Regions from separate parts of the Mesorhizobium sp. M1406 genome, predicted to be linked through region 1. Evidence: riboswitches for the same ligand, from Rfam matches in the RefSeq annotation. Region 1 holds a riboswitch; each other region holds the start of a gene.
The links. A riboswitch is a leader RNA that binds a small molecule or an ion and turns the genes downstream of it on or off. The one in region 1 is predicted to bind cobalamin.
Positions count from the first base shown of each region.

Region 2: another riboswitch for cobalamin. It lies ahead of NKH03_RS33340 (ABC transporter substrate-binding protein); the one in region 1 lies ahead of NKH03_RS07860 (aromatic ring-hydroxylating oxygenase subunit alpha).
Region 3: another riboswitch for cobalamin. It lies ahead of NKH03_RS10010 (DUF1636 family protein); the one in region 1 lies ahead of NKH03_RS07860 (aromatic ring-hydroxylating oxygenase subunit alpha).
Region 4: another riboswitch for cobalamin. It lies ahead of bluB (5,6-dimethylbenzimidazole synthase); the one in region 1 lies ahead of NKH03_RS07860 (aromatic ring-hydroxylating oxygenase subunit alpha).

Region 1 is NZ_JAMYKW010000006.1:25,810-33,609, reverse strand. It holds gene NKH03_RS07890 (carbohydrate ABC transporter permease) at 1-987, shown strand, start outside; gene bglA (beta-galactosidase BglA) at 992-2,656, shown strand; gene NKH03_RS07880 (ABC transporter ATP-binding protein) at 2,698-3,810, shown strand; gene NKH03_RS07875 (DUF680 domain-containing protein) at 3,897-4,133, opposite strand; gene NKH03_RS07870 (DUF680 domain-containing protein) at 4,211-4,417, opposite strand; gene NKH03_RS07865 (DUF680 domain-containing protein) at 4,487-4,690, opposite strand; cobalamin riboswitch at 5,199-5,400, shown strand; gene NKH03_RS07860 (aromatic ring-hydroxylating oxygenase subunit alpha) at 5,516-6,763, shown strand; gene NKH03_RS07855 (FAD-binding oxidoreductase) at 6,835-7,800, shown strand, end outside.
Region 2 is NZ_JAMYKW010000109.1:1,531-9,330, reverse strand. It holds gene NKH03_RS33365 (ribonucleotide-diphosphate reductase subunit beta) at 1-1,065, shown strand, start outside; gene NKH03_RS33360 (hypothetical protein) at 1,056-1,304, shown strand; gene cobF (precorrin-6A synthase (deacetylating)) at 1,312-2,100, shown strand; gene NKH03_RS33350 (hypothetical protein) at 2,075-2,641, shown strand; partial or broken gene NKH03_RS33345 (cobalamin-binding protein) at 2,647-3,427, shown strand; cobalamin riboswitch at 3,530-3,727, shown strand; gene NKH03_RS33340 (ABC transporter substrate-binding protein) at 3,881-4,897, shown strand; gene NKH03_RS33335 (FecCD family ABC transporter permease) at 4,894-5,946, shown strand; gene NKH03_RS33330 (ABC transporter ATP-binding protein) at 5,943-6,707, shown strand; gene NKH03_RS33325 (pseudoazurin) at 6,718-7,155, shown strand; gene NKH03_RS33320 (class I SAM-dependent methyltransferase) at 7,206-7,800, shown strand, end outside.
Region 3 is NZ_JAMYKW010000008.1:41,167-48,966, reverse strand. It holds gene NKH03_RS10020 (cobaltochelatase subunit CobN) at 1-3,217, opposite strand, end outside; gene cobW (cobalamin biosynthesis protein CobW) at 3,236-4,273, opposite strand; gene NKH03_RS10010 (DUF1636 family protein) at 4,270-4,704, opposite strand; cobalamin riboswitch at 4,743-4,946, opposite strand; gene NKH03_RS10005 (winged helix-turn-helix domain-containing protein) at 4,978-6,177, opposite strand; gene NKH03_RS10000 (NADH-quinone oxidoreductase subunit A) at 6,499-6,864, shown strand; gene NKH03_RS09995 (NuoB/complex I 20 kDa subunit family protein) at 6,855-7,436, shown strand; gene NKH03_RS09990 (NADH-quinone oxidoreductase subunit C) at 7,441-7,800, shown strand, end outside.
Region 4 is NZ_JAMYKW010000011.1:2,002-9,801, reverse strand. It holds gene NKH03_RS12225 (pirin family protein) at 118-1,038, opposite strand; gene NKH03_RS12220 (DUF2277 domain-containing protein) at 1,077-1,343, opposite strand; gene NKH03_RS12215 (exodeoxyribonuclease VII small subunit) at 1,453-1,704, opposite strand; gene NKH03_RS12210 (histone deacetylase family protein) at 1,708-2,634, opposite strand; cobalamin riboswitch at 2,756-2,936, shown strand; partial or broken gene bluB (5,6-dimethylbenzimidazole synthase) at 2,940-3,614, shown strand; gene NKH03_RS12200 (hypothetical protein) at 3,731-4,714, opposite strand; gene NKH03_RS12195 (TetR/AcrR family transcriptional regulator) at 5,056-5,664, opposite strand; gene NKH03_RS12190 (MFS transporter) at 5,785-7,008, shown strand; gene ribB (3,4-dihydroxy-2-butanone-4-phosphate synthase) at 7,053-7,800, opposite strand, start outside.

The DNA of each region.
Region 1 (7,800 bases):
ACCCAGACCGAGGCCGGCCGACTGCCGGCCGCCTCGACGCAAGTCGAAAAGGACGGCAAGTTCGTTCTCGAGGGCAACATCTTCGGCGACGGCGCCAGGCGCAACATCAGCGCCTTCGGTGTCAAATCGGCGGCACCGACGCAATATCCCGCCGGCACTTCGGCCGATCTCGGCGACGAAGTGACCCTGCGGCTCAACGCCGACGGCAGCTTCGTCATGGCCTCGCCCAAGGCGTTCGAAGGCGATCGCGGCCAGCGCGTCTACTATGCCTCGTCGGCGCCGCCGAAATTCACCACCGACAACTACAGAACCGTGCTGTTTTCCGAGGGCATCGGACGGTCGTTCATGAACTCGCTGACCGTCACCATCCCGGCGACAGTCATCCCGATCCTGATCGCGGCGTTTGCCGCCTATGCGCTGGCCTGGATGCGGTTTCCCGGCCGGGCGCTGCTGATCGCGGTGATCATCGGCCTGCTGGTGGTGCCGCTGCAAATGTCGCTGATCCCGCTTTTGAAGCTCTACAACGGCGTCGGCGCTTTCTTCGGCATGCCGTCGAAAACCTATCTCGGCATCTGGCTGGCGCATACCGGCTTCGGCTTGCCCTTCGCCATCTACCTGCTGCGCAGCTACATTGCCGGCTTGCCGCGCGAGATCATGGAATCGGCGCGTATCGACGGCGCCAGCGATTTCGAGATCTTCGTCAAGATCGTCTTGCCGCTGTCGTTCCCCGTGCTGGCCTCGTTTGCCATCTTCCAGTTCCTATGGGTATGGAACGATCTGCTGGTGGCGATGGTTTTCCTCGGTACAGAGGCAGACCAGATCGTGCTGACCGCCAAGCTCAACGCGCTGTTGGGCTCACGCGGCGGCGACTGGGAGATTCTGACGACATCGGCCTTCGTGACCATAATCGTGCCGCTGATCGTCTTCTTCTCGCTGCAGCGCTATTTTGTCCGCGGGCTGCTTGCCGGCTCGGTGAAAGGAGGCTGAGACGATGCAATCCCCTTTGAAGGCCAGCTCGAAACCTGACCTCGCCCTCGATCGCGACTGGTGGCGGGGTGCTGTGATCTATCAGATCTATCCGCGCAGCTACCAGGACTCGAACGGCGACGGCATAGGCGACCTCAAGGGGATCATCGGCCGCCTCCCCTACATCGCCGCACTCGGTGCGGACGCCATCTGGATTTCGCCGTTCTTCAAATCGCCTATGAAGGATTTCGGCTATGATGTCACCGACTACCGCGACGTCGATCCGATGTTCGGCACGCTGGCCGACTTCGACGCGCTGACCGCCGAGGCGCACAGGCTGGGCTTGAAGGTGATGATCGACGAGGTGCTGTCGCACACCGCCGACAACCACCCGTGGTTCAGGGAAAGCCGGTCGAGCCGCACCAACCCGAAGGCCGACTGGTATGTCTGGGCGGACGCCAGGCCGGACGGCACGCCGCCCAACAACTGGCTGTCGATCTTCGGCGGCTCGGCCTGGCAATGGGACACCAGCCGCCAGCAATATTACCTGCATAATTTCCTGGCCGAGCAGCCCGACCTCAACTTCCACAACCGCCAAGTCCAGGATGCGCTGCTCGACGTCACCCGTTTCTGGCTGGAGCGCGGCGTCGACGGCTTCCGGCTCGACACCATCAATTTCTACTTCCACAGCCAGGGCCTGGAAGACAATCCGCCGCTGCCGCCGGAAGAGCGCAACGACCAGACCGCACCGGCGGTCAACCCCTACAACTACCAGGACCATCTCTACGACAAGAGCCGGCCGGAGAACCTCGGCTTCCTCGAGCGCTTCCGCGCCCTGCTCGATGAATATCCGGCAACCGCCGCGGTCGGGGAGGTCGGCGATTCGCAGCGCGGACTGGACGTGGTGGCTGCCTACACCGCCGGCGGCAAGCGCGTACACATGTGCTATTCCTTCGACTTCCTGGCGCCGGAAAAGATCAGTGCGGCCAAGGTCCGCTCGGTGCTGGAATCCTTCGGCAAGGTCGCCAGCGACGGCTGGTCATGCTGGGCCTTTTCCAACCACGACGTGATGCGCCCGGCCTCGCGCTGGGCGGCCGGCGAAGCCGATCCGACCGCCTATCTCAAGGTCATCTCGGCGCTGCTGATGTCGCTGCGCGGTTCGGTCTGCATCTACCAGGGCGAAGAGCTTGGGCTCGGCGAAGCTGACCTGCGCTTCGAGGATTTACAGGACCCCTATGGCATCCGCTTCTGGCCGGAATTCAAGGGCCGCGACGGCTGCCGCACGCCGATGGTGTGGGACGGCAGCGCCAGCAATGGCGGCTTCTCATCGGCAAAGCCCTGGCTGCCGGTGCCGGCCAAGCATCTGTCGCAAGCGGTCAATGTCCAGCAGGGCGACGAGAACTCGCTGCTCGAGCATTACCGGCGCTTTCTGACCTTCCGGCGTGCCCATCCGGCGCTTGCCAAGGGTGACATCACCTTCATCGAAAGCGAGGGCGACACCGTCGCCTTCACCCGCCGCTCAGGCAACGAGCAGATCGTCTGCGTCTTCAATCTGGGAGCCGGGCCAACCGAGGTTGACCTCGGCGGCCGATCGCTGCAACCTTTGCCCGGGCACGGATTTTCGGGACAGGCGAGCACCGGTTCCATCGAGCTTGGCGGCTACGGCGCCTGGTTCGGGCGCGCCGACTGAATTTCAAATCACTTGAATTTCAAATTACTGGAGGGAAACCAATGGCCGATGTCACGCTAAGACAAGTGAAGAAGTCCTACGGCAATCTGAACATTCTCCACGGCATCGACCTCGATATCAAGTCGGGCGAATTCATCGTCTTCGTCGGTCCGTCGGGCTGCGGCAAGTCGACATTGCTGAGGTCGATCGCCGGGCTCGAGGAAATCACCTCCGGCGAGCTCAGAATAGCTGGCGAGGTCGTGAACGACGTGCCGCCGTCGAAGCGGGGGATCGCCATGGTGTTCCAGTCCTACGCGCTGTATCCGCACATGACCGTCTACGACAACATGGCGTTCTCGATGAAGATCGGGAAGGAGAACAAGGCCGAGATCGATCGGCGCGTGCGCCAGGCGGCGGAAATCCTGCAGCTGACGAAATATCTCGACCGCTTGCCCAAGGCGATGTCGGGCGGACAGCGCCAGCGCGTCGCCATTGGCCGCGCCATCGTGCGCAATCCAAAGGTGTTCCTGTTCGACGAGCCGCTGTCGAACCTTGACGCCGCACTTCGCGTCGCCACACGCATCGAGATCGCCAAGCTCAAGGAATCGATGCCCGCCACGACCATGATCTATGTCACCCACGACCAGGTCGAGGCAATGACGCTGGCCGACCGCATCGTGGTGCTCAAGGACGGCCATATCGAACAGGTCGGCACGCCGATGGACCTCTACAAGAAGCCCGGCAATCTGTTCGTTGCCCAGTTCATCGGCTCGCCGGCCATGAACATCCTGCCGGCGACCATCGACAAGACCGGAAATCCGACTGTCGTCAGCCATGTCGGCGGGCGCAAGGCGACCGTGCCGATCACGACGCCTGCTTCGGCAAAGGGTGCCGCGGTGAGCTTTGGCGTGCGACCGGAGGACCTGATCATCGCCAGCGGTGCGGACTATCTGTTCGAAGGGACGGTCGACTATGTCGAGCAGCTCGGCGAAGTCCAGCTTGTCTACATCGACATCGGCCGCGCCGACCTGCCGCTGGTGACCAAGCTGCCTGGCAATGTCGAAGTCAAGCGTGGCTCGACATTGCGCCTGAGCGCCAATGGCGAAGACCTGCATATCTTCGACACGGATGGGCGGTCCTTCGCTCTTCACGAAGCAGAGGCGAAGGCGGCCTGAGAGGTCGCACGACGATACTTCCCTGTTACAAAAACAAGAGCGGCGGGCAAGACCCGCCGCTCTCGTTTGGAGATCAGCTTCGGCTGTTAGCGGCCGAAGAGGTTTCGGTCACTGCCCTGAGGGGCGGACTTCGGTGCATCGCCCGACGAATTGAGCAGCTTGTAGACGGGCGATTCGCTCTTGCGGATCGAGCCCGTATGCGAGGTGTCGACGTTGACGGTCGACTGCTTGTTGATGTCGGTGCCGCCAGCGTTGTCGTTGCGGGCATAGGCGCTGCCGGCGGCAATCAGAAGAGCGGCGGCAGTAAGAACAATCTTTTTCATTTTGATACTCCGTATTCTCGAATTCGATACGGCGGGTTAACCCGCCGCATCGCTGTCGGATGTTGGTTTTGGTCGGGTTAGTTGTTGCCGAACAGGTTGCGGTCGCTGCCATGGTCGACAGGCGCCTGCGTGGCCGGCTCCGACTTCTTGACGGAAGCCGTGTACGAGCTGTCGACCGCGGCGGCAGGCTGGTCGGCGCCCTTGGAGCCAAAGTTGTCGCTGCCGGCGAAGGCACTGCCGGTGACGGCCAGAACGGCGGCGGCGGCAAGAAGGATCTTGTTCATTTTAGTCTCCTGGATTTCTGGATTTCGCCAGGACGGCGGGCAGACCCGCCGTCAACTGGGAATTGGTTGTTAGCGGCCGAAGAGGTTACGGTCGCTGCCCTGAGCGGGCGTCTGGGCAACCGGTTCCGAGGTCTTGGTGGAAGCCGTGTACGACTTGTCGACCGCGGCAGCAGGCTGATTGGCGCCGTTCGAACCGTAGTGGTCGCTACCATTAGCGAAGGCGCTGCCGGAAATGGCCAGAACGGCGGCGGCAGTGAGAATGATCTTTTTCATTTTTTTGTACTCCAGTATCTTCTTTTCCGTCCGTCCAGCGGCGTGTCTTGGAAGGGAAATCGCGTCGTTCGGACAGCCCCGATGTGGGAGGGCATCCTCGCCTTTTCCAATCACGAAGTTGTTCCGTGTGGACCATGAATCCGCCACTTGAAATTGTGCCACGGGATTCTACACGCTACTTTTTATTTATGTTTTTCAACACTTAAGCAAAATCGCCCGCTGGATCACCAACTGTTTCCAAGGCCCGGCGTTCACACCGTCCTGCACGCACCGTCAACAGAAACGAACCGTTCGGTTCGATTTTAGAACCAGCTAATAGTCACTTTTCGAAACCGTTAACCTTTTTGGTCGCCGGCAAGGGGCCGGCTTCGAGGAGATTGCAGTTGGGAATGGCCGCCGCGGAGATAGGATTTCGGCTCAACAATCGCCAACCGGAACGTTTCGCATGCGTGTCGCGCCGCATGGATACGATGTCGTTTTCATGCCGATGACGCGCCCGCGATCGTGGTTAGATCATACCATCTCAGGTGCCGCTTCGTGACGACGAGGCGGAGAATTGGGAAGCCGGTCAGAATCCGGCGCTGCCCCCGCAACGGTGGTGGAGTTCAAGTCGCAACGGGAGACCACTGGGCAGTTGCCTGGGAAGGTGTCGCGATGGTCCGTAAGGACAACTCCAGAGCCCGGAAACCAGCCCGAGATTTCTAGACTCGACTGATCGCGGTGGGCGGTCAAGAGGTGGATAGTGCATGTCCGGCGCATCGCCGGCCTGCGTCCGATCCTTCCTCCGTCACCACCATTTCAGTCCTTAAGAAACGAGGACAGGACATGGATATTCGCAACGACATGCTGAGGCTCTTGAACAGCCGCCGGCAAGGCTTTTCGCTGGAGCAGCCCTTCTACACCGATCCAGACTTTTTCAAGCTCGACATGGAGCTGATCTGGTATCGTGATTGGCTGTTCATCGGCCACGATTGCGAGCTGCCTAAGCCGGGCAGCTACATCACAGTGCAGATCGGCGACTATCCGGTCGTTCTTGTCCGCGACCAGCAAGGCAAGATCAACGCCTTCCACAATTCCTGCCGCCATCGCGGCAGCCGCGTCTGCAACACAGAGAGGGGTACGGCGGCAAAGCTGGTCTGCCCCTATCACCAGTGGACCTATGAGCTCGACGGCCGCCTGCTGTTTGCCCGCCAGATGGCCGACGGTTTCGACAAGAGTGAGTTCAGCCTGAAGCCGGTCGCCTGCGAGAGCGTCGGCGGCTACATCTTCATCTGCCTGGGCAAGGAGCCCGCCGATTTCGCGCCGATGCGGGCGATGATCGAACCTTATCTTTTGCCGCACCGGTTGCGGGAAGCAAAGATCGCCTTCGAGAGCACGATCATAGAGAAGGGCAACTGGAAGCTGGTCTGGGAAAACAATCGCGAGTGCTATCACTGCGTCGCCAATCATCCCGAGCTGTGCAAGACCTTCCCGGAAGCGCCTACCGTGACCGGCGTCAACGGCGCCGACAGCGACCCCGAAATGGTCGCGCATTGGGCCAAATGCGAGGCATCAGGCCTGCCGAGCAAGTTCCGCATCGATCCGGCCGGGCAGTACCGCGCCACCCGCGCGCCGCTGTTGCGCGATGCCGTCAGCTACACCATGACCGGCAAGCTGGCGGTGAAGAAGAACCTCTCCGACACTGTCTCCGCCGACAGGATCGGAACCTTGATGCACTATCACTATCCGACGACCTGGAACCACATCCTCATCGATCACGCGGTGACGTTCCGGGTGCTGCCGATCAGCGCCACGGAAACGGCGGTGACGACGAAGTGGCTGGTGCACAAGGACGCGGTCGAGGGGGTCGATTACACCATCGAAGCCCTCACCCATGTCTGGACCGAAACCAACGACCAGGATCGCCGCATCGTCGAGGAAAACGCCTTCGGCATCCTGTCGCCCGCCTACGAGCCCGGCCCCTATTCGGAGTTGCATGAGGGCGGCGTGATCCAGTTCGTCGAATGGTATGCGTCGTTCATCGGCCCGCGCCTCGCCGAAGGCGGCCGGCCGGCCCTGCGCAGCGTCGCCTAGTGCATGTCGCCCAAAATGCGCAGCGGCTTTGGGATCATGCACAAAACAAAAGGGACAAGAGGATGAATGCGATGACGGATCTTGGCCTCTATCGCCATCTCGACCAGATGACGCCCTGGAACGACAGGCTGCAGGTGCTGGAAGTGATCGGCGTCAGCGACGAAGCACCTGACGTAAAGACCTTCACCTTCCGCTCCGACAACCAGACCTGGTTTCGCTACAAGCCGGGCCAGTTCGTGACGCTGGAACTGCCGACAGCCGACGGGCCGCTGATGCGCACCTACACGCTGTCGTCCTCGCCATCGCGGCCGTTCTCTATCGCGGTGACAGTGAAGGCGCAGGCGGGCAGCACAGGCACGCGCTGGATGTTCGACCATCTGGCGCCGGGCTCGCACGTCAAGGCCTATGGGCCGACAGGTGACTTTTCGCTGCACAGCCACCCGGCGGCCAAGTATCTGTTCATCTCCGCCGGTTCCGGTGTGACGCCGATGATGTCGATGCTGCGCTGGCTGAACGACTGCGCGCCATGGACCGATGTCGGCTTCGTCAACTGCGCGCGCCGTCCGGAAGAGATCATCTTCCGCAAGGAACTCGAACTGCTCGGCAGCCGTATGCCCGGCCTGTCGCTCGGCTTCATGATCGAGGAGCGGTCGAGCCGCGAGGGCTGGTTCGGCCATATGGGCCGCATCGACGCCATTCGGCTGCCATTGCTGGCGCCCGATTTCCGCGATCGCGAAATCTTCTGCTGCGGCCCCGATCCCTTCATGCGCGCCGTGCGCGGCATGCTGGAGGCAACGGGCTTCGACATGACGAAATACCATCAGGAGAGCTTTGCGGCGCCTGTGGTGGAAGAAATCCTGGCGCCGTTCACGTCGCCTGCGGAAGACGGCGCCGCCGTTGTCGCCGAAGCCGTGACACCGATCCGGTTCGCGCTTTCGGATGTCGACGCCGAATGCGTCGCCGGCCAAACCGTGCTGCAGACCGCGCGGGCTTCAGGTGTGAGGATTCCCGCCGCATGCGAGTTTGGCCTGTGCGGC
Region 2 (7,800 bases), on a different contig from region 1:
GCCCCGCTTGCCGACGCCACGGGCCTCGGAGCCATCGAACGAGGCGGAAGCCGTGTGCGTGTCGACGACAAGCGGATGATCAACGCCCGCGCAGACGTCAACCAGCTCCTGCCGCTCAAATACCGCTGGGCGTGGGAAAAATACCTGTCCGGCTGCAACAACCACTGGATGCCGAACGAGGTGTCCATGCAGGCTGACATCGCGCTGTGGAAGTCGAAAGACGGGCTGACCGAGGACGAGCGGCGCATGTTGAAGCGCAATCTCGGTTTCTTCGCCGCGTCCGAAAGCCTGGTGGCGAACAACATCGTGCTGGCAATTTGCCGCCATCTCGCCAATCCCGAATGCCGACAGTATCTGCTGCGCCAGGCCTTCGAGGAGGCGGTGCACACCCACACCTTCCAGTACATCGTCGAAAGTCTCGGCCTCGACGAGGGCGAGCTCTTCAACATGTATCGCGAGGTGCCGTCGATCACCGACAAGGCGGCATGGGCGCTGAAGCACACCCAGCATCTCGACGATCCGGATTTTCGCACCGGCACGCCGGAAGCGGACCAAGCCTTCCTGCGCGACCTCGTCGCCTTCTACGTGATCTTCGAGGGCATGTGGTTCTACACCGGCTTCGCACAGATCCTGTCGCTCGGCCGGCGCAACAAGATGGTCGGCATCGCCGAGCAGTACCAGTACATCCTGCGCGACGATCTGATCCATCTGAACTTTGGCATTGACGTCATCAACCAAATCAAGATCGAGAACCCGCATCTCTGGACCGCGGCGTTCCAGGACGAGGTTCGCGGTATGATCAAGACGGCGGCCGATCTCGAGGCCTCGTATGGCAGGGACACGATGCCGCGGGGATTCCTTGGGCTGAACGCGGCTCTGTGCGAGCAGTACATGCACTTCATTGCGAACAGGCGCTGCGCGCAACTCGGCCTTTCCCCGGTGTTCGCGGAGGTCGAAAATCCGTTTCCATGGATGTCGGAAGCCATGGACCTGAAGAAGGAGAAGAACTTCTTCGAGACCCGGGTGATCGAATACCAGAACGGTGGAGCGCTGGCATGGGACTGAGTGCCGAGCATCATGTTGCACGCCGTCCGATAGCGGGCCTGCCGCAGGCGGAGGACGTATTCGTATCCTGGCTGATGGCCCAGCCCGAAGGTTCCGATCTTGCCGCGGCCGCGGACATCGAGATCCGTCGTCTTGACCGATACGAAGGACGGCATCCAGGCCCGCAGAAGCTGGCCGAGCTGTTTCGGGAGTTCCAGCGCTGCCTGAGCGCAGACCCCGTCGCCGAAGCGACCCAATGAGCGCAAGGTGCTCATCATAGGTATCGGCGCCGGCAACCCGGACTTCGTCACGATCCAGGCGGTCAACGCCATGAACCAGGTGGACGTGTTCTTCATCCCCGACAAGGGGATTGAGAAGGATGAGCTGGCGCGTGTCCGGCGCGAGATCCTCGAACGTCATGTTCGGGATCGGCCATTCCGAACGGTCGAATTCAAGGCGCCGGAGCGCAAGCGAACCGGCGAATATGAGGTGGACGTTTCGGATTGGCATGACGATGTCGAGGCGGCTTACAGCAAGCTGATCATGGAGGAACTCGATGCCTCCGAAACCGGGGCCTTTCTGGTCTGGGGCGATCCGACGCTTTACGACAGCACAATGCGCATTTTGGACCGGCTGAAGGAGCGCGGAGAGTTCGAACTCGACTACGAGGTACTTCCCGGAATCAACAGCATTCAGGCACTTGCCGCGAGACACAAGGTTGCCTTGTGCAATATCGGCCGGTCGATTCTGATCTCGACCGGCCGGACGATGGCGGAGGGTTTTCCCAACAAGGTCGACAGCGTCGTCATCATGCTGAATGCGGAGAAAGCGCTCCGCGCCGTCGACGGTGATCTCGACATTTACTGGGGAGCTTACGTCGGCATGCCCGACGAAGTACTGGTCGCGGGAAAGTTCAAGGAGGTGATCGACGAGATCGAGCGTATCCGCGAAGAGGCGCGGTACGTCATCGTCCGGTTCTTCGCAATGACGACGTTGAAGCGCCCGGCGCTCCGCATTATGATCTGCGATCATGAGAACCACCACCACGATACATGACAGCTCGACCAGCGCACGCCAGAGCGTTTGGGTGGTTCTTGTCGTTGCTCTGAGCATTGTCTTCAGCCTCGCGCTCGCCTGCGCCACGCCGTTTGCGGCAATCGCGACGGTTGCCGGCGCCAACATGTCCCGCCGGGGAGCGCTGCTGCTGACCAGCATCGCGTGGTTGGCAAATCAGGCGGTCGGCTACGTGTTTCTCGGCTATCCGACGACATGGGACAGCTTCGCCTGGGGTGCAGCTATCGGCATCGCGGCTGCCCTCGCGACAGGTGCGGTGCTGTTGTTGCGCGGCCGGATCCCCTCCGAACTTCTGACGCTCCTCGCCGGCTTTGTGCTCGCGTTCTTCGTCTACGAGCTTGTCCTGTTCGCGGCGACAGCGATCCTTCCATCCGGGGAGGATGCATTCTCGCTTGAGGTCATTCTGCAGATCCTCTGGCCGAATGTGCTGGCGCTGGCCGGCCTGACGCTGCTGCACAAAGCTGCTCTTTCTGTTGGCCTTCTTTCACGCCCGGCGCCTGTTGGCGACGGCGCTCTTGCCTGAGGGCGATGAGCTTTCCTCCAGAGCGGATCGTCTGCCTGACCGAAGAGACGGTCGAGACGCTCTATCTGCTGGGCGAACAGGATCGGATTGTCGGCGTGTCCGGCTATGCCGTGCGGCCCCCGCAGGTAAGGCGGGAGAAGCCCGCGTTTCCGCCTTCACATCCGCCGACATTCCGAAGATCGTCGCGCTCGAGCCCGATCTCGTCCTGACCTTTTCCGACCTTCAGGCTGATATTGTCGCCGCTCTGATCCGCAAAGGTGTTGCGGTCCACGCCTTCAAAAGCGTGACATCGCGGGCATCCTCGCAATGATCCAGACGGTCGGAGCGCCTGTCGGCGCGACGGCGAAAGCCGACGGCTTGGCGGTAGGCTACGACCAACGCCTTGAGCACATCAGATCCGCCACCAGGGGCAGGAAGCGGCCGCGGGTCTATTTCGAGGAATGGGACGAGCCGCTCATCAGCGGCATCGGCTGGGTCTCGGAACTGATCGAAGTCGCTGGCGGCGATGATATCTTCCCGCAAAAAACGAAAGCCAAGGCGGCCAAGGACCGGGTCGTCACGCCAGAAGAGGTTATTGCTGCTCAGCCCGACATTGTCCTGGATTCCTGGTGCGGCAAGCGGGTTGTGGCGGAGAGGATCAGAGCGCGGCCGGGCTGGGACCGGATTCCTGCCGTGCGCGACAATCGCATCGTCGAGATCAAGTCTCCGCTCATACTGCAGCCAGGGCCTGCGGCACTGACGGATGGGCTCGACGCCATCATCGCAGCCCTATCCGGCATTCGATGAGTTGGCCGATCCTTTCTGCTTCAATGCGGCGACACGCATCGCAAAGGGCAACATAGCTCAAATCTAGATATGGCCATGGCCGCTTGATCAAGGCAGCGCGATTGGCTACGAGGGAGTGTCGGTTTCCGCAAGGAAATAACAGGGAATTCGGCGCGGTCTTCTTCGGCCGCGAAACGAAACTGCCCCCGCAACTGTAGGCGGCGAGTCCATCTCGATCATGCCACTGGGATTAGCCCCCGGGAAGGCCGAGACGGACGATGACCCGTCAGTCAGGAGACCTACCGACGTCTGTAACTGAACGCGCCGGGCGGGGTTGTCCGGGGAGGTTGTCGATGTCGTTAGCCACACCTGAGGTGCAGCCGCATCATGTCCTTACGGGCATGAGCTCGATCATTGTCGTCCTGGCCCCAGTCCTCCGATCCCCGCCATCAACCGATCGGAGATCTTCGCGCCATGACTGTTTCACGCCTGGCACTCGCTGCCTCTAGCTTTGTATTCTTCACGGCCGCCGCCGGGGCCGAACCGACCAAATATCCGCTGACCCTCGAGAACTGCGGCGAAACGCTGACCTTCCAGAAGGCGCCCGCCTCGACTGTCACGGTCGGACAGGCGGCGACCGAGGTGCTCTATTCGCTCGGCCTCGGCGACAAGGTTACCGGCACCTCGGTCTGGTTCAACGAGGTGCTGCCGGAGTTCAAAGAGGTCAACGACAAGGTCGAACGCCTGGCCGACAACGATCCGAGCTTCGAAAGCGTCGTTGCCAAGAAGCCGGAACTGGTAACCGTGCAATTCATTTGGCACGTCGGACCGGACGGCATCGTCGCCACGCGCACGCAGTTCCACGATGTCGGTATCCCGACCTATGTGCTGCCGGACGACTGCGTGGCGAAGGACAACACGGTCGGCGTCGACGGGACGCGCAGCGAGCTCTTCTCGACTGCGTCCATCCATCAGGGCGCGCGAGAACTGGCGCAGATTTTCGACATCCAGGACAAGGGCGAGCAACTCGTCGCCAGCCTGACCGAACGCGAAGACAAGGCGATTGCGGAAGCGAAGGCGCTCAACCTCAAGGACGTCTCGGCCGTGTTCTGGTTCTCCAGCGCCGAGATGGACATCGATCCCTATGTGGCGGGACGCAAGGGCGCTCCCGCCTACATGATGGACAAGCTCGGCATCAAGAACATCATCGAGTCCGACGAGGAGTGGCCGGTGGTCGGCTGGGAGACCATCGCCAAGGCCAACCCGACGTTGATCGTGATCGCCAAGATGGATCGCCGGCGCTTCCCCGCTGACGACTATGAGAAGAAGCTGGAGTTCCTCAAGACCGATCCGGTCGCCAGCCAGATGGAGGCGGTGAAGAACAACCGCATCGTCGTCATGGACGCGCACGCCATGGACGCGACCATCCGCACCATCGCCGGCATCGAGGTGCTGTCAAAGTCGCTCAAGGATTCCGGACTGGCCCAGTGAGCCTGACCGCCTCGCAAGCGATCTACGTCTCCCGGCTCGGCCGGGGGACGCTCTGCTTCGCGGCGCTCCTCGCGGCGGTGCTTGCCGGCACCTGCATCGGCGAGACGCCGATCCCTGTCTCGACCGTCGTACAGATTTTGGTCAACAAGATCCTTGGTTCGGCATACGTACTCGACCCGATCGACATGGGGATCATTTGGAACTATCGCCTGCCGCGCGCGATCATCGCGGCCTGTTGCGGATCGGGTCTGGCAATCTCGGGCATGGTGTTGCAGTCGCTGCTGCGGAATGCACTTGCTGACCCGTACCTGCTGGGGATTTCCGCAGGAGCCTCGACCGGCGCGGTTGCGGTGACGGTCGCCGGCCTGGGCGCCGGCGCGATTTCGATGTCGCTCGGCGCCTTTGTCGGCGCTGTTGCGGCCTTCACCCTGGTGGCGATGCTGGCGCGGGCGGCCGGCGGCAGCGTGACGCGTCACGGTACCGGTCAGATCGTCCTTGCGGGCATCGCCGGATCGCAGCTCTTCAATGCGCTGACATCCTTCATCATAACCAAATCCGCCAATGCCGAACAGGCGCGCGGCATCATGTTCTGGCTGCTCGGCAACCTGAGCGGCGCCCGGTGGCCGGATGTCTGGCTGGCGGTGCCGATTGCGCTGGTCGGATTGGCCGCCTGCATCTGGTTTGCGCGCGCCCTCGACGCTTTCGCATTCGGAGCGGAATCGGCGTCGTCTCTCGGCGTGCCGGTCCGCACCGTGCAGGTGATCCTCATTGGCATCACGGCGCTCGTTACCGCCGTCATGGTCAGCATTGTCGGATCGATCGGCTTCGTCGGTCTCGTCATTCCCCATGCCGCGAGGTTCCTGGTCGGGGTGCGGCACGGCCGGCTCGGGCCAACGACGGCGCTCGTCGGTGCAGCATTCCTCATCGCCGCGGACGTGCTGTCGCGCACCATCATTCCTGGACAGGTGCTGCCGATCGGCGTCATCACGGCACTGGTCGGAGCGCCGGCCTTTGCGCTGATCCTGATCCGTGGGCGGCGCACGCCATGATATTGGAGACGCGCAATCTCGGCTGGTCGGTTCGCGGCAAGCCGATCGTTTCGGGCGTTGATCTCGTCGTCCATGAAGGCGAAACACTCGGTCTCGTCGGACCGAATGGCTCCGGCAAGTCGACGCTGATGAAACTGCTGGCAGGCATCCGGCAACCCACGTCAGGCGATGTTCGCATCAAGGGTGAAGCGCTTCGCGCGATGCCGCGTCGCGCCGCCGCGCAAACGATCGCCTTCCTCGAGCAGCAGGCCGAAACGACGGAAGCTATCACGGTGAAGGATGCGGTCGAGCTTGGCCGTACGCCTCGGCTGACCCCGTTGCAACCATGGTCGGCTGAAGACGATCGCATCGTCTCGCAGGCACTTGTCGACACCGACATGGAAGGCTTCGAACGGCGTTCCTGGGCAACCCTGTCTGGTGGGGAACGCCAGCGTATCCATCTTGCGAGGGCACTGGCGCAGCAGCCTCAGATCCTGCTTCTCGATGAGCCGACAAACCACCTCGATATCCAGCACCAGCTCTCGATCCTGGATCTGGTCGCAAAACTGCCGGTCACATCGGTTGTCGCGCTGCACGACCTGAACCAGGCGCTCTCCTGCGATCGCGTCGGCGTGCTGTCCGGTGGCCGACTCGTTGCGCTGGGTCCAGCGCACAAAGTGCTGACCGTCGAGCGGATTGACGCGGTGTTCGGCGTTCGCGCAAGCCTCCTCACCGACCCGACAGACGGCATGCACATGTTCCGCTTTCATGCAGCTTCCTGAAAGGAAACCCATGCACTTACGAATTCTCACCTTGCTCTTGTCGCTAGCAGCGTCGTCGCACGCCTATGCCGAGATGCACGAAATCAAGATGCTCAACCGCGGAGCCACCGGACCGATGGTCTACGAACCGGATTTCGTGCGCGCCGAGCCAGGCGACACAGTGAAGTTCCTGAATGCCAGCACAGGCCACAATGCGGCGACGATCGACGGCATGGTTCCCGAGGGCTACGCCGGCTTCAAGGGCAAGATCAACGAGGAGATCGCGGTCACGCTCGACCAGGAAGGTTTTTACGGCATCAAGTGCTCGCCGCATATCGGAATGGGCATGGTGATGATAATCCGGGTCGGCGAAACGGCACTTCCCGAGAGCTTTCACGCGGCAGATGTTCCCGCCCGCGCTCGCAAACGCTTCGACGAAATCCTCGCGCGAAACGGCTTCGCCCGCTGAGCATGAACCATCCAGCTACTCATCGTGAAAACTTCCATCTCAAGGAATCAATGCGGGCCTACTGGTCGGAGCGGGCCAAGACGTTCGATGATGCCTTCGGCCACGGCATTCTTTCGCCGGATGAGTTCAGAGCCCGGCAGAAGCCGATTCGAGACACGCTCGGCGCAAAACCTTTGCGGGTGCTTGAACTGGCGTGCGGGACCGGAGAGATCACCAAGCTCATTCACGATCTCGGTCATGACGTCACCGCGCTGGATTTTTCTGAGGCGATGCTCGATGTGGCCAGAGCCAAGCACGCGGGCAAGCCGCGGCTGCGCTTCCTGCTCGCCGACGCCGAAAACACAATGGAGCCGGACGAATGCTACGACGCGATCATCTGCCGCCATCTCGTGTGGACATTGCTCGAGCCGGAGCCGACGTTCCGCGAATGGAAGCGACTGCTGACTCCGGGCGGGAAGCTGGTCGTCTATGACGGCGACTGGTCAAAGCCGACATCGGTTGGACGGATCGCGGCTTCCCTGGTCGCCGCGATCGACCGGTTCTTCGGCGCCGATCCCTACTATGACGGCTCCTTGAGCGAGCGGCATGCGGAGATCATTCGCGCATTGCCATTCGCCGGCGGCCTCCATTACGAGGCGCTGGCGC
Region 3 (7,800 bases), on a different contig from region 1:
TCCTGCCGAGCGCCGCAAGGGCGGCCGAAAACCCGCCGATGAAGGCGACATCGGCGGAGCCTTCGAGAATGTCGCGGCCGGGGTCGTCGCCGGTGTGGACGAGAAGATCGGCCTCGGCGATGCGGCCCTCGAAGGCGCCGGGCGCCGAGATGCCTTCGCCCTCGGCGCCGCCATAGGCATGCGATGTGGCGAGGAGATAGGCGCGGCCGATCTCCTCGCGTGCCGCCCAGTCACCGGAGGACAAAAGGTCCTCGACGCCGGCGCCGTACGTGCCGGGCGAGGTGCCGAAGATACGCGGACTGATCTTGCCGTCAGCGCGGGTTCTGGCCGCGAGCGGGTTTTCGGAATCCTCCTCGCCACGGACGGCAACGGCGTTGGCGGCGGCATCGATCAGCGCGATCTGGGTCGGGAACATGTCGCGGAACAGGCCGGAGATACGCCAGGTGACATCGACGCGCGGCCTGCCAAGCGTGGCCGGCGGCAGCACCTCGATGCCGGTAATGCGGCCGGTCGCCGAGTCCCATTGCGGCCGGCAGCCCATCAGTGCCAGGCCTTGCGCGATCTCTTCGCCGCCGGTGCGCAGCGATGCCGAGCCCCAGAGGTCGATGACCAGCGAGCGCGGCCAGTCGCCATGCGATTGCACATAGCCGCGCACCACCTCTTCCGCCGCCGCCTTGCCCAGATCATAGGCGGTCGGGGTCGGCATGGTGCGCGGATCCGACGTGAACAAATTACGGCCGGTGGGCAGCACATCGGAGCGCCCCCGCGCGGGCGCCCCGGCCGGACCGGCCTTGACGTGGCGGCCATCGAGCGCCGCTAGCAGCGCCATCTTCTCGGCTTGCGCACTTTGGCGGCGCATGGCGTCGGGCTCGTCCTCGGGGGCGCGGCCATAGATATGCAGCCCGTCCTTGATGGCGAAATCCTTGAGGTCGCAGAGCCAGGCGTCGATGCGGCGCAGCGCCTCGTCGGGCGCGTCGGTCCTGGCGACGCCGGCTTCGGAGGCGAGGCCGGTCTTTTGCGCGGTGTCGACGATCAGCTTGGCCAGACGGTCGCGGCGGCGACGGTCGAGCCCGTCGGCCTGGGCGTATTCGTCGACCAGCCGCTCGAGCTTGTGCTGATCCTCATCCAACCCGGCACCAGTCAGCGGCGGCGGCAAATGGCCAAGGGTGACGGCGGCGATGCGCCGCTTGGCCTGAGCCGCTTCGCCGGGGTTGGAGACGATGAACGGATAGATCACGGGCAGGGAACCGGTGACGATCTCGGGAAAACAGTTTTCCGAGAGCGCAACGGTTTTGCCCGGCAGCCATTCCAGCGTGCCATGGGCGCCGACATGGACCAGCGCATGAACGCCGAGCGATTTGCGCAGCCAAAGGCCAAAGGCGATCAGTGCATGGCGCGGCGGCAGTGTCGGGTCGTGGTAGTCGGCGCGGCGATCGGCGGCGCGGCCGCGGTCTGGGGCCAGCGCCACGGTGATGTTGCCGAAGGTGGCGGCGCGGAAGGGGAATTTGGCAGAGGTGTGCGCTTGAACACCCCCCTCTGTCCTGCCGGACATCTCCCCCGCAAGGGGGGAGATTGAGCTGTCATTGCTGCTTTCGCCAACTACGAACGTCGCAGAATGAGCGACGGCGGCGGAACTGCCAATCTCCCCCCTTGCGGGGGAGATGTCCGGCAGGACAGAGGGGGGTGCCTCGCGCAAACCTGTCTCGCCTTCAGCCTTGCCCCAAGCGGCTTCTACGGCTGTGATGGCCTCGGCGGGCAACTCTTTTGAGAACCCAACATAGTCTTCCAGCCCCAGCCCTTCGCCGCTCCGCGCCAGCAGCCCCAGCAACCCACGCGGCGTCTCCGGAATCCCCTCAACACCATAACCCTCCTCCCTCAGATCATGCAGCATGGCCAACACGCTGGACGGCACGTCGAGGCCAACGGCATAGCCGGTGCGGCCCGGGGCACTGGGATAGTCCGGAATCAGAATGGCCAGCTTGCGCGTCGCGCGGGGCGTCTCCCGTAGGCGGATAAAGGCCGCTACACGATCAGCCACCTGCGCCACGCGATCCGCTTCCGGCCGGTTGGCGAAGGCGCGGTGGCCGAGTGCCGGGTCGACCTCGCTCTCGCCCTTGAAGGAAATCGCGCCGGCGAGGATGCGGCCGTCGAGCTCGGGCAGCACGACATGCATGGCAAGGTCGGCGGGCGCCAGGCCGCGCTGGTTGTTCTGCCAGATGTCGCGGCGGGTGGTGGCGACGATGACCTGGAAGACAGGCACGCCGGCGCGGTCGAACAGGGTTTCGACGCCAGGTTCGGCACCGGAGGCGAAAGCGGTCGCGGTGATGATTGCCGCGGGCTTCAACGCGGCGAGCGCTGTTTCCACGAAGACAAGCGACGCCGGATCCTTCAGGCTGGAGACGAAGATGGGGACCGGTGCGATGCCGCGCTGGCGGAGCGCCTCAAACAGGGCATCGATGGGCGCGACATCAGCGGCGAGCAGCATCGAGCGGTAGAACAGGATCGGCACGACCTTTCCCTCCCCCTCGAGGGGAGGGTGGCCCGAAGGGCCGGGTGGGGTCGGTTCGACCGGACTCGACGCCTCTTTAAGTCGGCGCGCTGCGGAGAGGACACCACCCCCGGCCTGCGGCCGGACCCTCTCCTCGAGGGGAAGGGGGACGACGCCGCGTTCGGGGTCGTAGTAACCGGCTTTCGGCACTGCGACCGGCTCTGCTACGTCCGCATCGGATCCCGCCAACCTTGCCAGCCTCCGCACCAGCGCGCTCATATTCGCCGGGCCGCCCTCGCGGAAATAGTCGAGCAGGCCGTCGAGTTCTTCGCGCGGCAGCGTCGAGGCTTCGATCAGGCGCAGATCCTCGTCGCGGCATTCGCCGGGCAGCAGCGCCAGTTTTATGCCGCGCTCGCGGGCGGTCGAGGCAAGCTGGTCGCAGCCGTAGCGCCACCAGTCGTAGCCGCCGAGGATGCGGACGAGGATGATTTTGGCGTGGCGGGCGACGCTATCGACCCAGAGGTCGACGGACATGGGATGGCGCAGATCACGCAGGGCGGCCAGCCGCATCGAGGGCAGGCGGCCGGCATCGGCCTTCCACGCGGCCGCAAGGCCTGCGAGATCGCTGTCGGTGAAGGACAGGGCCACGATATCCGCCGGCATCTGCCGCAGATCGACCGGCTCGGCGAGGTCGTCGAGCGAGGCGGATGTCGTGGTTAGGATGTGCATCGCGACCCGTGTCCGAAATCAGCCGGCGAGTATACGCTCGATAGCCGGGCGGTTCAGCCCCTTGAGGCCGATGACGACGAGGCGCGAGCGGCGGTCGTCCGTGGCGGTCCAGGCGCGGTCATAGTAGTGGTTGACGCGCGGTCCGACGGCCTGCAGCAGCAGCCGCATCGGCTTGCCGCCGACCTCGACGAAGCCCTTTACGCGCAGCACGTTTTCTTCCTCGGCGGCGGTGGCGACGCGCTTTGCCAGTTCATCGGGATTGGCGATCGAGGCAATGTCGACGATGAACGTGTCGAAGTCGTCATGCTCATGGTCGAATGCGCCGTCATGATGGGACTTGCGGTTTTCGATGTCATCCTCGACGGCCAGACCCAGGCCGAGCAGCACCGAGGGATCGACCTTGCCGTGCGACGTCGGCACGATCTTCACCGCGCGAGCGGAGTGTTCGTTGATGATGGCATTGGCGCGGGCGGTGCCGGCTGCGTCCATCAGGTCGCTCTTCGACAGGATGATCAGGTCGGCGCAGGCGATCTGGTCCTCGAACACCTCCTCGACCGGATCGTCGTGATCGAGCGTCTCATCCTGGGTGCGCTGCGCCTGCAAGGCATCCATGTCGTTGGCGACGCGGCCGTCGGCCAGCGCCGGGCCGTCGACCACGGCGATCACACCATCGACGGTGACGCGGCTCTTCACGCTTGGCCACTGGAAAGCCTGGACCAGCGGCTTGGGCAGCGCCAGGCCCGAGGTCTCGATCAGGATATGGTCGACCCTCGGCGTCAACGCCAGGATCTGGTCGAGCGCCGGGACGAAGTCGTCGGCGACGGTGCAGCAGATGCAGCCATTGGCCAGTTCGACGATGTTTTCCTCCGGGCAGGTATCGATGCCGCAGCCTTTCAGGATCTCGCCATCGATGCCGATGTCGCCGAATTCATTGACGATGATGGCAATACGCTTGCCGCCGGCGTTTTCCAGGAGATGGCGGACCAGCGTCGTCTTGCCGGCGCCGAGAAAGCCGGTGACGACGGTGCACGGAACACGGGAGACGGAAACTGTCATTTCAAGTCCTTCAGCATGTCGAGGGGAGGGATGCGGGCAACGAGGCCGCGCTTCAGGCTGTCGGGACGGCCGCGCCACGGGATCAGGCCGTCGGTCGAGGTGGCGAAGAGCTTGGCGCCGGTAACGAGGTCGGCGCCGCTGGTCGCGGTCAGGTCACCGAAGACATAGCTCCAGCAGCCGTCGCGCAGGATGGCGGCGCTGAGACGTCGCTTGCAATTGCCGAGGCATTCAACGCCGCGGACACGAATGTTGTCGCCAGATGCGGCGCGGCGCGTGTCGTCCGCCAGCAGTTCGCCGGCGCGAGGATGGGCGTCGGAGCCGGTCTCGTCGCGACAGGAGGCGCAGACGATCACGGTGACGCCGGCCAACGCATCATCATGCCCGGACGAAACATCCGCTGTGCCAGCCGAAAAACTGCTGTCGTGGTCCAAAGATCGGCTCCTTGCCCGGAAACCCGCCGGGCGATCGGATTCTATAGTCGCGGACGGCAGGTCTCCTGGCTCGCGGGTCATCGCCTTGGTAGCCGCCTTCCCGGGACCATCCCAGTGGCTTTCGGCCTTGGCTCTTCGCTTACAGTTGCGGGGACAGCCGCGGATTTGGGACAGATATCCCTCACCGCATTCCCTCTTGGCTCCTCTCGTTGAAGAGAAGAGACCGTCTCGACCGGGATTTAGGCTTTTGCGGGTAGCGGTGTCAACGCGAGCTTACGACACGGTTAGGTCGGCCAACGCCGGACCCAAGTCACCGGCGGACGTCACTTCGATGTGTTCGAGGCCGAGCCAGCCCTGCATCTGCTTCAATTCCTCGAACAGTTCGACGGCGGTCCGCGGCGGCGCGTTGGGCTCGGCGTAGGCGGCGTGGACGCGCAGGACGCCGGCCGGCCGGTCGGCCTTGAGATCGACGCGCGCCACGATCCTGTCGCCGAGCAGGAACGGCAGGACGTAATAACCGTATTGCCGCTTGTCGGCCGGCGTGTAGATCTCGATGCGGTAGTGGAAGTCGAACAGGCGCTCGGTGCGCGACCGCTCGAAGACGACCGGATCGAACGGCGCCAGCAAGGCTCGGGCCTCGACCTTGCGCGGCAGGCGGGCGTCCCGGTGAAGATAAGCCGGCTTGTCCCAGCCTTCGACACGCACCGGCAAAAGCTCGCCTGTTTCGACCAGTTCCTCCAGCCGGCCCTTCATGTCCGCCGGCGACAGCCGAAAGTAGTCGCGCAAATCGCCTGATGTCGCGATGCCGTGGGCGCGGGCCGAAATGCGCAGCAATTCGCGGTGCGCGTCCTCGGCGGCCGGCACCGGCAGATCGAGGATCGCCTGCGGCAGCACACGCTCGGGCAGATCATAGAAGCGTTCGAAACCGCGACGGTGCGCAGTGGTGATGCGCCCGGCCCAGAACAGCCATTCGAAGGCATGCTTGGAGTGGCTCCAGCCCCACCAGCCGCCCGAGCCCTTCTGGCCTTCGAGCGCGGAAGCGGCGATCGGGCCGCGATCGGCGACATGGCGGTAGATCTCTTCGATATAGGCGGCGTGTTCGCGGCCCCATTTGGCGAGGCCCAGATACATCTCATCGCCGCGCTCGGCCCGTTCCATGCGCCAGCGCATCAGCGGGTATGTCTCGACCGGCAGGAAGGAAGCCTCGTGCGCCCAGTATTCGAACACCGTGCGCTTGCGCGTCACGGCCGCGTTGTCGAGCAGAGCGAGCGGGTAGGGGCCAAGGCGCGAATAGAGCGGCATATAATGGGCGCGCACCACCGCGCTGACGGAATCGATCTGCAGCAGGCCGGTGCGGGCCAGTACCCGGGCGAAGTGCCGGCGGTTCGGCGTGCCGATTGGGCGGGGATCGAGAAACCCTTGGGCGGCAAGCGCGATGCGCCGGGCCATGGGGAGCGAAATCTTTTCCTTCATGCAGGCGTCACTCTGAGGGCGATTTGAGGGGGTGATTCCGGCCGATGCTAGCAGGGTTTTGGCGGCAACCATGTCAGGAGAGAAAAGTGGAGTAAAAAGCGAAGGAAATCAAACAAGAGCGGATCGGACCAGTTTGCCGCGATATGCCGTCCAGGTCGGTCTTTTGAACAAGGTTTGACTTGCTTCGCTGGAAGTGCTGCGCTAACCCTCGCCGCGTTGCAGCATAGGCCCTTAAAACGGTTCAGCGGTTAAACTGTCACGCTTCCGCATTAGGGTCCGGTGCTGTAATCAACGTGGATTGGCGCCAACGGAAAGCCGAGCATGAACGCACTCTTGAGCTCATACCTGCCCATCGTCCTATTCATCGGCGTGGCGCTGGTTGTCGGCCTGGCGCTGCTGGCCGCGCCCTTCCTGGTGGCCTACCGCAATCCCGATCCCGAAAAGCTCTCCGCCTACGAGTGCGGTTTCAACTCGTTCGATGACGCCCGCATGAAATTCGACATCCGCTTCTACCTGGTGTCGATCCTGTTCATCATCTTCGACCTGGAAGTGGCCTTCCTGTTTCCGTGGGCTGTGTCGTTCTCGAAGATCGGCATGCTCGGCTTCTGGTCGATGATGGTGTTTTTGGCGGTGCTGACCATCGGCTTTGCCTATGAATGGAAAAAAGGAGCGCTGGAATGGGATTGAACGATAGTTCAGGCACCCTCGTCGCGCCGAAGCCCAAAGGTATCATCGATCCCAATACCGGCCAGCCGGTAGGGGCGGACGATCCCTTCTTCCTCGAGATCAACAATGAGCTGGCCGACAAGGGCTTTCTCGTCACCTCGACCGAGGCACTGATCACGTGGGCGCGCAGCGGTTCGCTGATGTTCATGACCTTCGGTCTTGCCTGCTGCGCGGTCGAGATGATCCACACTTCGATGCCGCGCTATGACAGCGAGCGCTTCGGTGTCGCGCCGCGCGCGTCTCCGCGCCAGTCCGACATCATGATCGTTGCCGGCACACTGACCAACAAGATGGCGCCGGCGCTGCGCAAGGTCTACGACCAGATGCCCGAGCCGCGCTACGTCATCTCGATGGGCTCCTGCGCCAATGGCGGCGGCTACTACCACTATTCCTATTCGGTGGTGCGCGGCTGCGACCGCATCGTGCCGGTCGACATTTATGTGCCCGGCTGCCCGCCGAGCGCCGAAGCGCTGCTTTACGGCATTCTTCTCTTGCAGAAGAAGATCCGCCGCACCGGCACGATCGAACGGTAAATCCATGACCGCATCCCTGAGTGAACTGTCGACCTATCTCGGCGAGAAGCTGATCGACCGCGTGAATGACGCTGATATCGCCTATGGCGAGCTTACCATTCACGTCGAGCCGCGCGATCTGGTCGAGGTGATAACCTTCCTGCGCGACGATGCGCGCTGCCAGTTCATCTCGATCATCGACGTCTGCGGCGCCGACTATCCGTCGCGGGCCAAGCGCTTCGACGTCGTCTACCATCTCCTGTCGCCGAAGCAGAACGTACGCATCCGCGTCAAGGTGCAGGCCGACGAGGAAACCATGGTGCCGTCGATCACCGGCGTGTTCCCCGGCGCCGACTGGTTCGAGCGCGAGGCCTACGATCTCTAC
Region 4 (7,800 bases), on a different contig from region 1:
GAAATAGGCCGCCGGCCGGAGAATGTAAATGCATGTCAGTGACGCGGATCAGGCCGTGGTTTTTGTTTTGATGCACGCCGTTCGCCCAAAACCGGGGCCACCTTTAGGCGACACGCATCAGCTTTCCGGCAACGGAATGAACTCTTCCTCATCGCCAGGAACAATATCGAAGCGTCCCGTCTTCCATTCCTGCTTGGCCTGCTCGATGCGTTCCTTCGACGATGAGACGAAGTTCCACCAGATGTAGCGCTGCGAGCCGAGCGAAGCGCCGCCGAACAGCATGAAATGCGCGCCGGTCCGCGACGATACGACGATCTCGTCACCGGGCCGAAACACCAGCAGCCGTTCGGCCGGGAAAATGTCGCCCGAAATCGAGACCTCTCCTTCCAGTGTGTAGATGGCGCGTTCTTCCGCATCGGCCGGGATCTTCACGCCGGCGCCTGGCGCAAGGCGCAGGTCGGCATAAAGCGTCTCGGAGTCGGCCCTGACCGGGGACCGCAATCCCTGGAAATCACCTATGACGATGCGCCCGCTGACGCCTTCGGCGTCGATCTCGGGCAGCCGTAGTGCCGCGGTGTTCTCGAAAACCGGGGCTACTTCTTCCTTGCCGTCCGGCAGCGCCAACCAGGTCTGCAAGCCGGAAATCGACATCGGTGCGCCGCGCAGTTCTTCGGGGGTGCGCTCGGAATGGACGATGCCGCGGCCGGCGGTCATCAGGTTTACGTCACCGGGCTGGATGACCATTTCGGTGCCGAGTGAATCGCGATGCCTGATCCTGCCGTCGAACAGATAGGTGACCGTCGACAGGCCGATATGCGGATGCGGACGGACATCGAGCGCCTGCCCGGCGCGCAGGATAGCCGGGCCCATCCGGTCGAAGAAGATGAACGGTCCAACCAACCGCCTCTTGGCGGTCGGCAGGGCGCGGCGCACCTGAAAACCGCCAATGTCCTTGGCATTCGGGATGACCATAAGCTCGATCTGGTCGCTGGCGAAGGCGTCGCCGACTTCAGGGTCTTTCCCCGGGAAAAAGCTCATGAACTCTCCTCGTCAGCGCCAGAGGCAGCCTGGACGTATCAGGAAAACCGGATCGCCGATTTCGCCCTTAGTTTGGCCGCCACTTCTTCGCGATTGCGCGGATGCTGATGGGTTTCGAGTGAATCAAGCAGTTCGCGCGCCGATGCCGCGATGGCTTCGACCGCGTGGTCGAAGGCATGCTGATTCTGCTTCGAAGGCCGCGTCGTTCCGCTCAGCTTGCGGACGAACTGAAGTGCCGCGTCGCGGACTTCGTCGTTGGTAGCGGGCGGATCAAAATTGAACAGGGTCTTGATGTTTCTGCACATCGCTTCCGTATCTCCTCTTGTCCTGGAGCGCTTTCAATCGGGACGCGTTCTATCCTCGATCATGATCATGTCCAAAAGCCGGTGAGGCAAGACCACCGTTCGGACCGCCTCAATCCGCGTCAAGCGGCTCCGTTCCGACCGGCTTGCCATCGCGCGACAGCCTGATCTTCTCGACCTTGTCCTCGGCGGCCTTCAGCAGCCGGTCGCAATGCGCTTTCAGTGCCTCGCCGCGCTCATAGATCTTAATCGACTGGTCGAGCGGCACGTCGCCACGCTCAAGATCATCGACGATCTTTTCGAGTGCGTCGAGTGCCTGTTCGAAGCTCATCGCCTTGACATCTTCGTTGGTCTCACCGGCCATCATTCATCCTTTCATCAGTCGCCCGACATGGGCGGCGACCGAAAATGCCAATCCCTGCAGATCGTAGCCACCCTCGAGCAGGCTGACGAGCCGGTTGCCGCTGTGACGCGCGGCGCGCTGCATCAGCTGGCCGGTCGCCCAGTCGAAATCGTCCTCGGTCAGGTTGATCTCGGCCAGCGGATCGCGGTGATGCGCGTCGAACCCGGCCGAAATGATGATCAGATCGGGCGCGAAATTGTCGAGCGCCGGCAGCACGCGCGACAGGAAGGCATCGCGAAACACCTCGCTGCCGGTCTGCGGCGCCAGCGGTACGTTGACGATGTTGCCGGCGCCGGTTTCGTTCTTCGCGCCGGTGCCGGGGTAGAGCGGCATCTGGTGCGTCGAGCAATAGAGCACCGACGGATCGTCCCAGAAAATATCCTGCGTGCCGTTGCCGTGATGCACGTCCCAGTCGACGACGGCAACCCGCTCGACACCATGCTTCTTCTGCGCATAACGCGCCGCGATCGCCGCGGTGTTGAACAGACAAAAACCCATCGACGTGGTTTTTTCGGCATGGTGGCCGGGCGGCCGAGCGGCTACGAAGACATTGTCGGCGCGGCCTGCAAAGACGTCGTCGACGGCGGCGTTGGCCGCACCGATCGCGGTGATCGCCGCCTGCCAGCTCTTCGGGCTGGCGGTGGTGTCGGCGTCGATGCGGGCGATTCCCTCGTCGGGAATGGCGGCGCGCACGCGGGCGACGAAATCGGCGGGATGGGCATAGAGGATGGTGGCCTCGTCGCCTTCCGGCGCCTGGATACGATCGAGCGCGGCAAAAGCTTCGTCGTCCAGCACGCGCTCGATGGCGCGCAGGCGGTCCGGCCGCTCGGGATGGCCGGGCGGCGTGAGGTGCTCAAGGAAGACTGGATGGGTATAGAGACGGGTAGCCATCGTCCTAATCTAGTGACCCGGATCGACAAAGGCCATGCACGGGCGGCCGATGATTGGGGAAAATCGCGCCTGCGTCCATTCGCGTCGCTGCAGGCATTGGCGTCGTCCGCGCTTCGGAGTAAGGTCGGTGGCACTGCCTGGTGCCCGCCGCAAGCGGGAGAATCGGGAACACGGTTGAACTCCGTGGCGTGCCCAACGCTGTAAGGGGGACCGCGCCGGTATGTGCCACTGTCGATGACGGGAAGGCACCGGACGCGGGTTGATCCCAAGCCCAGAAGACCGGCCTGGCAGGCATCGTCATCCGCATGGTCAGGCGGATGGCATTGATTGCAATCGCAAGGGGACAAGCGATGCCGGAAACCATGACCGTTCTTGTTGGCGACGGATTTGAGCAGAATGCGCGCGATGCGGTGTATCGCGCCATGTTCACGCGGCGTGATGTGCGCAGCCACTTCCTGCCCACCGCGCTCGACGATGAGGTGCTGGCGCGGCTGCTGCTTGCCGCTCATCACGCGCCGTCGGTCGGCTTCATGCAGCCTTGGAATTTCATCGTCATTCGCGATGCCGAACGACGGGAAAAGGTGCGCGACCTGTTCCTGGCGGCGCGCGAGCAGGAATTGCCGGCCATCGAGGAAGAGCGCCAGGCGCTCTACCGCAAACTCAAGCTGGAAGGCATTTGCGAAAGCGCGCTCAACATCTGCATCACTTGCGACCGGCAGCGCTCGGAAGGTTCGCCGCTGGGACGCTGGCACAATCCGGAGATGGACCTCTACAGCACGGTCTGCGCGGTGCAGAATTTCTGGTTGGCGGCGCGCGCCGAAGGCGTCGGTGTCGGCTGGGTCAGCATCATCGAGGCGCAAGCGCTGAAAGGCCTGCTGTCAATTCCGGAGCATGTGACCCCGGTCGCCTATCTCTGCGTCGGCCGTGTCTCGGAGTTCGCGCCAAAGCCGGACCTTGAAACGCATGGCTGGGGACGGCGGCTGCCGTTGCCGGAACTGATCATGAGCGAGGTTTTTTCCGGGCAAGGTGAAGCGTTGCTCAAATCGACCGTGGCGCGCCTCAACACCGTTGCTGCCACGCCGGCGAGCCTCGCCGATCAGCTTGTCGCGCCGGCCGTGCCCCAACGCGAGCCGCCGAAGGAGGCCAGCGCCTTATCCTTAAGCTCCCTAAACTTCGACGACGCCTCGGCCAGCCGGGCATCCCAGTCGGGATCGGGCACCTGGCCGGCGATGGTCTTGAAATAGACCTGCATCAGGCAGGCGATGGCGAAGGGTTCGATGAACGCCGCCTTGAAAGCCCAGGCGAAGACGATGGCGAGCACGAAGGCCCAGCCGGCGAGTTGGCCGGGCATCAGGAAGAGAATGGCGCCGGCAGGCGCCAGCATCAGCAGGAAGATGACGAAGGACACGCCCCACATGATGACCGCCAGCCAGACGGCGTTCTTGACCATGACCTTGCCGTTCTGGGCATAGAGCACGACGCCCTGGCGCGCCGTCTCGAACGGCGAGGACGAATTGATGCGGATGTTGTAGCCGAGGATGATCTCGTCGACATAGGTCAGGGACAGGCGGATCACCGTGTTGATGAAGGAGATCAAGCCGCCCAGGCCCGGGATCGGCAGGAAGGCGGCGATGCCGCCGATGAGGCCGGTGATGGCGCGGATGGCGCCCTTGACCAGTTGGTCGACGACGAAAAGGATGTTGGCCTCCGCGAAACGCTGGGTGACGATATCCTTGGCGTAGGCGATCTGGTCCTGGCCGCCGGGAATGTCACGGCCGTCGATCAGATGGACCATGACGGCGATGTGGCCGGCCTTGACGACATAGAGGATGTATTCGCGGATCCAGTAGACGGCGATCGAGACGATGCCGAAACCGACCACCCCGCCCCACAAGGCAAAGGACATCGGCCCGTCGGGATCGGTGGAGATGTGGCCGACGCCATAGCCGACGCTAGCGCCCGTGCCGGTCGCCATGATGTAGGCCAGCGTGATGCCGAAATAGACGATCATGCGAAAGACAATGAACGGCCAGGTCCGCATCATTATGGACACCGACCCGCCGATATCGAAATCCCACATGCCCCGAATCTCCCCCTCAGAGGTGGTGAAAGAGGATGGACCCAACCCGGCGATTGTCAATTGCCGGGTTGGCGCCCGGGCAACGAACTCGGGTTAACGGGTTTCCTTCGCAGCCTTCGCCGGCGCGTTGGCTGACGGAGCATCAACCGAAAAACCCGCCTGTGCGGCGGGTCACTGGCGCAAATCAGCACCATGGACGAATATGTACCATAGCTGAGGTCATGGAATCAAGAAAAAATTCCTATCGTGAAAGCTGCCGGCACCGCCGAACTGGCTGTCGTAAGGTCTTTTATTAACCTGAGTTCGAAGCCCTACCGTGGCGCCGGGCCACCGATGGGATTTCAGTTCGATTGCGAACCCGGCTTTTTGAGCAGGCCTTCGAGCAGTTGCTTGAACGCCGTCACCACTTTCTTCGAGGTCGCTTCGGGGTCGTTCGAATTGGCGATCCGTTGCGCCGCCTGGCTGCTCGCGCCGTTGATCAGCCGCGAGGCCGTTTCGGGGTCGAGGCTGGAGACGACGACTCCCTCCTCCTGCAGCGCCGTCAGATGGCTGGTCATTGAAGCGATGCACGCATTGGCGTTCGGCCATTGTGCCGGATCCCCGAGAACGGCCGGGCCATCCCGGAACATGATGCGCTGGATTTCCGGCTCAAGCGCCATCTCGATATAGGTCGTGCATTCGTCGACAAAATGCTGCCAGCGGGTCGGCGCTCTCGACGCGACCTCATTGATGCGTGCCGCCATCTCGCCGTCGATTTCGGCGATAACCGCCTGCAGCAGTCCCTTCTTGTCGCCGAAGTGATGATACAGCGCGCCGCGCGTCAGCCCGGCTGAGGCAGTGAAGTCATCCATCGAGGCTTCGGCATAGCCGACCGTGCCGAAGGCATGGCGGGCGGCCGCGATCAGCTTGGCGCGCGTCTCGGCAATCATCTCCTTGCGAGGTTTGTGCATGGCTCTGGCCCTACCAACATACGTGCCGTATGCCAATTGACATACCCGGCGTATGCTTTATTTGATATTCATACGCACCGTATGTAATTGTCGAATCGTGCTTTGTCGAGGAACCAACCCATGCAAAATCCCTATGCGGAGATCTTTCGTGCCCCCGGAACCAAGGGCTTTGCCGCCGCAGGCTTCATAGCGCGCCTACCGATCGCCATGGCGCCGATCGGCATCGTGGCAATGCTGTCGCAGACGCGCGGTGAATATTGGCTGGCCGGCGCCGTCGCCGCGACATTCGCGCTCGCCAACGCTTTCCTCGCGCCGCAGATATCAAGACTGGTGGATCGCCTTGGCCAGACGCGGATCGTAGTGCCCACCACCATCATTTCCGTGTTGGCCTTCGCCGTCCTGATGGCAGCGGCTAATCAGGACTGGCCGGTATGGACGCTGTTCGTGTCGGCACTGCTGGCTGCCGCGATGCCCAGCATCCCGGCAATGGTGCGCGCGCGCTGGACCGATATTTTCCGCGGGCGGCCGCAGATGAACACCGCTTTCGCCTTCGAGTCGGCAGCCGACGAGCTGGTCTATATCGCTGGGGCATCGCTGTCGGTGGGCCTGAGTGCCGCCCTGTTCCCGGAAGCGGGCATGCTGGTGAGCACCTTGTTCCTTGCCTTCGGCTCGACCGCCTTCATCCTGCAGCGCTCGACCGAGCCGCAAGTGCAACCGGTGGAACAGGGCTCTAGCGGCTCGGCAATCCGCCTGCGGCCGGTGCAGATCCTCACCTTCGCCCTGATCTTCATCGGCGCGACGTTTGCAACGACCGAAGTAAGCACGGTGGCGATCACCAAGGAGCTTGGCCAACCGGGGGCCGCGAGCCTCGTCATCGGCGTCTATGCGCTGGGATCGTTCGTGTTGGGCATCGTCGTCGGCGCGCTCAACCTGAAAGCGCCGCTGCAACGCCAGTTGGCCATCGCAGTCGCCCTCGTCGCGCTCGGCACGCTGCTGCCGCTCACCGCCGACACCGTGCCTCTGCTGGCGCTGACCGTATTCATCAGCGGCGTGGCGATCTCGCCGACCTTCATCACCGCCTTCGGCCTGATCGAGCGGCATGTGCCGGAAGCGATGCTGACCGAAGGCATCACCTGGGTGATGACCGGGATCGGCGTCGGCATGGCCATCGGGTCCTTCGCCGCCGGTGCGGTGGTGGACGTGTTCGGCGCCCAGAACGGGTTCTGGGTCTCGGTGGCTTCAGGCACAATCGCACTGGCCACCGTGCTGCTTGGGCAGCGCAGCCTTGCCACTCAGGAGTGCGAACTGGACGGATGCGAAGCCACCGCGATTGCGGCGGAATGATCGACGGGCGCCCGGTTTGAAACCGGGCTCTGTCGGCCGGAGGCTCAGAGAATCTCGGTCTTGGCGATATGGATGCCAAAGCCCTCGAGGCCGACATAATGGCGTTCGCGCGAGGCGATCAGGTTGATCGAGGAAATGCCGAGATCCTTGAGTATCTGCGCGCCGAGCCCGATCTCGCGCCACTCGTTTTCGCGGCGGCGCGCCTCTTCGTGATCCTCGCGGTCGCCGCTCGCCGGCCGCTTGCGCTCCTGATGGGCGACGCCGACGGAGCCTTCGCGCAGATAGACGATGACGCCGCGCCGGCGCTCGCCCATCGCCTTCATGATGGCGTCGAGCCGGTGGCTGGTGCCGAACACATCCGTCACGACATCTTCTGAATGCAGGCGCACCGGCACGTCCTCGCCGTCGCGGATGTCGCCGAAGACAATCGCGACATGATGCATGGAGTCCCAGGGCAGCGTATAGGTGAAGACCTGCGCCTTGCCGCCGAGCGTGTCGATTTCGGAGCAGGCTACGCGCTCGACCAGCGTCTCCTTGCGCTGCCGGTAGGCGATGAGATCGGCGACCGAAATCTGCTTCAGGCCATGCTCCTGGGCGAAAGCCTGCACCTGCGGGCCGCGCTTGACGGTGCCGTCATCATTGACCAACTCGGAAATGACGCCGACCGGCGGCAGGCCGGCGAGCTTGCAGAGATCGACCGCGGCTTCGGTATGGCCAGAGCGCATCAGCACGCCGCCCTCGCGCGCGATCAGCGGGAAGATGTGGCCGGGCCGGACGAAGTCCGAGGCGCCG